2 regions of the Streptomyces sp. NPDC126499 genome follow, and region 2 is predicted to be linked to the other one. Evidence: riboswitches for the same ligand, from Rfam matches in the RefSeq annotation. Region 2 holds a riboswitch; the other holds the start of a gene.
What was found. A riboswitch is a leader RNA that binds a small molecule or an ion and turns the genes downstream of it on or off. The one in region 2 is predicted to bind glycine.
Positions count from the first base shown of each region.

Region 1: it holds a riboswitch for glycine, as region 2 does, so the genes downstream of both, gcvP (aminomethyl-transferring glycine dehydrogenase) here and gcvT (glycine cleavage system aminomethyltransferase GcvT) in region 2, are expected to answer to the same signal.

Region 1 covers NZ_JBEOUO010000027.1:9,988-12,367, forward strand. Annotated here, with positions in the region: gene ABTZ91_RS29310 (DNA polymerase IV) at 1-562, shown strand, start outside; gene ABTZ91_RS29315 (PRC-barrel domain-containing protein) at 669-1,043, opposite strand; glycine riboswitch at 1,157-1,255, shown strand; gene gcvP (aminomethyl-transferring glycine dehydrogenase) at 1,432-2,380, shown strand, end outside.
Region 2 covers NZ_JBEOUO010000004.1:345,393-347,772, reverse strand. Annotated here, with positions in the region: gene ABTZ91_RS08245 (AAA family ATPase) at 87-848, opposite strand; glycine riboswitch at 995-1,109, shown strand; gene gcvT (glycine cleavage system aminomethyltransferase GcvT) at 1,270-2,380, shown strand, end outside.

The sequences.
Region 1 (2,380 bases), on a different contig from region 2:
GGTCCGGCGGTACGACTTCTCGACGCTGACCAGGTCGGAGACGCTGCGGGGGCCGACGGACGACCCGGTGGTGGTCAAGGAGGCGGCGGCGCGGCTGCTCGACCTGGTGGACACGACGGGCGGCGTGCGGCTGCTGGGGGTGGGGGTCAGCGGGCTGGCCGACTACACGCAGGAGGACCTGTTCGCGCAGGCCGAGGCGGAGGCCGCGGCCGGGGCGGTGACCGGGACCGGGACAGCGGTCGGGACCGGGACCGGGACCGGGGCGGCGGGGACGCAGGCGGACGGGCCCGGGGAAGCGGCCACCTCTGACCCCGTTCCGGCCGCGCCCGCGACGGCCACCGAGACCGCCGAGCGGCGCTGGTCGCCGGGACACGACGTGCGGCACGCCGTGTACGGGCCGGGCTGGGTGCAGGGCAGCGGGGTCGGACGGGTCACCGTCCGCTTCGAGGAGCCGGGCTCGCCGCCCGGCCGCGTGCGGACCTTCCCGGTCGACGACCCGGACCTGGAGCCCTCGGATCCGCTGCCGCTCGTCCCGGGCGGCGCGACGGGCGCGGCGGCCTGACCGGACCCGGAGCCGGCCGTGCCGCCCCGCTCAGGCCGGCAGCCGGGCGCTCAAGCTTCCGACGGCCCGGTGCTCAGACGGCCGAGGCCCGGCGCTCAGGCGGCCGTCACGCCTCCTCCTGGCCCGCCAGACGGCCGAAGTCACGGTCCGGGGCGTCCTGGGGCACGGCAGGCAGCGTGAGGTTGTAGTGGCGGTAGAGCTGGAGTTCCTGTTCCGGCGAGAGATGGCGACCCACGCCGAAGTCGGGCGCGTCCTTGATGAGGGCGCGCTCGTACGGGACGTGGAGGGCGTCGCCCACCAGTTCGCTCGGCTCCAGGGGGACGAAGGCGTCACGGCTGAAGAGGCCGGTGCGGACGGCGGCCCATTCGGGGACCCCCGTGGCGTCGTCGAGGTACACCTCGTCCACGGTGCCGATCTTGTTCCCGTCCCGGTCGTAGGCCTTGCGGCCGATCAGGCTGCGCGGATCGATATCGGTCTGCACGGTCCCTCCAACGGGTCGCAACTGCGCTACACCCCTACGAAAGTGCACATCTGGGATGTCGGCCACTTGAGCGATGGGAGAAGGAACGGCGCTGGTAGGCTGGCTGTGGCTGTCGACCCCGCGCGGGAGAGTCCTCCGGAGAAGGCTTTCGGAGGCGCCGAAGGAGCAAATCCTCCCCGGAATCTCTCAGGCCCCCGTACCGCGCGGACGAGGTCACTCTGGAAAGCAGGGCGGGCGTCACGGCATCCGCTCTCACCGACGGTGAAAGCCGGTCCTCCGCGAGGCGGGCCGGTGAAGCTCTCAGGTTTGGATGACAGAGGGGGAGGCCGTCCGGGCACCCGCGCCGAGGTGCCCCTCGAAGGTCGTGACGACCAGGAGGCCCCCGTACATGACCGCCAACCGCACTCCGCTCTCCGAGCTCGAGCAGGGCATCCCCTTCGAACAGCGGCACATCGGACCCGACGCCGAGGCGCGGGCCAAGATGCTCGCCCAGGTCGGTTACGGCTCCCTGGACGAGCTCACGGCCGCCGCCGTGCCGGACGTCATCAAGAACACCGAGGCCCTGGGCCTGCCGGCCGCCCGCACCGAGGCCGAGGTACTGGCCGAGCTGCGTGCCCTCGCCGACCGCAACCAGGTCCTCGCGCCGATGATCGGCCTCGGCTACTACGGCACCTTCACCCCGCCGGTCATCCTCCGCAACGTGATGGAGAACCCGGCCTGGTACACCGCCTACACGCCGTACCAGCCGGAGATCTCGCAGGGCCGCCTGGAGGCGCTGCTCAACTTCCAGACCGTGGTCGCCGACCTGACCGGTCTGCCCACCTCCGGCGCCTCCCTGCTGGACGAGGGCACCGCCGCCGCCGAGGCCATGGCGCTCTCCCGCCGGGTCGGCAAGGTCAAGGACGGCGTGTTCCTCGTCGACGCCGACGCCCTGCCGCAGACCATCGCCGTCATCGAGACCCGCGCCGAGCCGACCGGTGTCGAGGTCGTCGTCGCCGACCTGTCCGCCGGCATCCCGGCCGAGGTCGCCGAGCGCGGCGTCTTCGGCGTGCTCCTCCAGTACCCGGGCGCCTCCGGAGCGATCCGCGACATCAAGCCGGTCATCGACCAGGCCCACGAGCTCGGCGCCGTCGTCACCGTCGCCGCCGACCTGCTCGCCCTCACCCTGCTGGCCTCGCCCGGCTCGCTCGGCGCGGACATCGCGGTCGGCACCACCCAGCGCTTCGGCGTCCCCATGGGCTTCGGCGGCCCGCACGCCGGTTACATGGCCGTCCAGGACAAGCACGCCCGCTCCCTGCCCGGCCGCCTGGTCGGCGTCTCCGTCGACGCCGACGGCA
Region 2 (2,380 bases):
CCTGGTCCGCCGGACAGGCCATACGCACCTTAATCGCGGCACGCCGCCCCTGTGACCCAGAAGGACGCCGGGAGGGCGGGAGTGGTTCACGCCACGTCGTGGCCCGTCACGTCGCGGCCCTTCATGCCGTGGGCCGTCACGTCGTCGCCCGTCGCGTCCTCGCCCGCCGTCTCGCGGAACCCGATCCGGCGCAGGGCGTCGGCGGCGTCCCGGTCCAGCAGGGTGACCGAGGCGCAGCCGGGCGGCAGGGCGCCGCTCTCGGCGGTGCGCACCAGGCGGCCGACGGCGCGGCGGTGCCGGGCGAAGGCGTAGCCGGAGACGCCGCGGCCGCGGGCCCGCTGGCCGGCGCGGGCGGTGTCGGGGTCGACGTCGAGCAGGATCAGGTGGAGGGCGGCGCCGCGCCTGCGGGCCTCCCGGGCGAGCCAGCCGCGCACCCAGGACTGGGTGCCGCAGTCGTGGACGATCACCCCGGCGCCGGAGCGCAGGGCGCGGCGGAGGCCCGCGTAGTGGGCGAGGCGGGCGAGGGGGCGCCAGAGGGCGTACGGCAGGAAGCGGGGCAGCCGGGCCTCCCAGCGCTCGCGGGTGTGCTGCGAGTCGATGGCGCGGCCGGCCGCGGCGCGGTCCATGAGGGTGGACTTCCCGGCGCCGGGCAGCCCGGAGACCACGACGACGTCGCCGGCGGCGAAGGTCAGCACGCGGGGACTGCGGCCGCCGCGCTCGCGCAGGTCGCGCAGGATCCGGGCGCGGCGCCGGCCTCTGACCCGGTCGCGGGCGCGGGCTCGGGCGGCCGCCCGCTGAACGGGTATCCCGGGACTCGCCGCGTAGGCGCCGGTGCGCTGGATGGTCATCTCTGCTCCCCCTGTCGGGCCTGCCGGGACCCTGCCCACGAAGTGTAAAGAAACGGTAATGGGACACAAGCGATTTGCCCGGCGGACCCGCCGTGCAATGATGAGCGCCACGCGCTCGCAGCGCGCACAACCGCATACCGGCCGCTCGAATCCGCGCGGGAGAGTCCCGGGCCGCCAGGCGCAGTCGCGCCGAGCGTCCCCGGGCGCCGAAGGAGCAAGAACCTCCCTTGAATCTCTCAGGCCCCGTACCGCGTGGATGAGGCAGATCTGAAAAGCGGGCCGCACCTGTCGCGGCCCCACCCAAGGTGCAAGCCGAGGATGCCCTCGGTGAACCTCTCAGGTTCCATGACAGATGGGGAGGATCGTCCTCACCGTCATGTCATGTCGTGCCCTGCACGCCCTGGGACCCGGGAGCCACCCCATGAGCACTGCCCCCCGTCTGACCGCGCTCGATGCGCTGCATCGTTCACTGGGCGCGACCATGACCGACTTCGCCGGCTGGGACATGCCGCTGCGCTACGGCAGCGAGCGCGACGAGCACAACGCCGTACGGACCCGGGCGGGCCTCTTCGACCTCTCCCACATGGGCGAGATCACCGTCACCGGCCCGCAGGCCGTGGACCTCCTGGACTACGCCCTGGTGGGCAACATCTCCACCGTCGGCAACGGCCGCGCCCGCTACACGATGATCTGCCGCGAGGACGGCGGCATCCTCGACGACCTGATCGTCTACCGCCTCGGCGAGACCGAGTACATGGTCGTCGCCAACGCCTCCAACGCCCAGGTGGTCCTGGACGCCCTCACCGAGCGCGCGGAGGGCTTCGACGCCGAGGTCCGCGACGACCGCGACGCGTACGCGCTGATCGCCGTCCAGGGCCCGGAGTCCCCCGGCATCCTGAAGTCCCTCACCGACGCCGACCTGGACGGCCTGAAGTACTACGCGGGCCTGCCCGGCACCGTCGCGGGGGTGCCGGCGCTGATCGCCCGGACCGGCTACACCGGCGAGGACGGCTTCGAGCTGTTCCTGAAGCCGGAGCACGCCGAGGGCGTGTGGAAGGCGCTGACCGAGGCGGGCGCGGGCGTCGGCCTGATCCCCTGCGGCCTGTCCTGTCGTGACACGCTCCGCCTGGAGGCGGGCATGCCGCTGTACGGCCACGAGCTGACCACCGCGCTCACCCCCTTCGACGCGGGCCTCGGCCGGGTCGTGAAGTTCGAGAAGACCACCAACGAGGGCCGCTTCGTCGGCCGCGAGGCGCTTGAGAAGGCCGCCGAGCGCGCCGAGACCGCCCCGCCGCGCAAGCTGGTCGGTCTGGTCGCCGAGGGCCGCCGGGTCCCGCGGGCCGGCATGTCGGTGGTGGCGAACGGCGAGGTGATCGGCGAGATCACCTCCGGCGCGCCGTCCCCGACCCTGGGCAAGCCGATCGCCATGGCCTATGTGGACGCCGCCCACGCCACGCCCGGCACCGAGGGCGTCGGGGTCGACATCCGGGGCACCCACGAGCCGTACGAGGTCGTGGCACTGCCGTTCTACA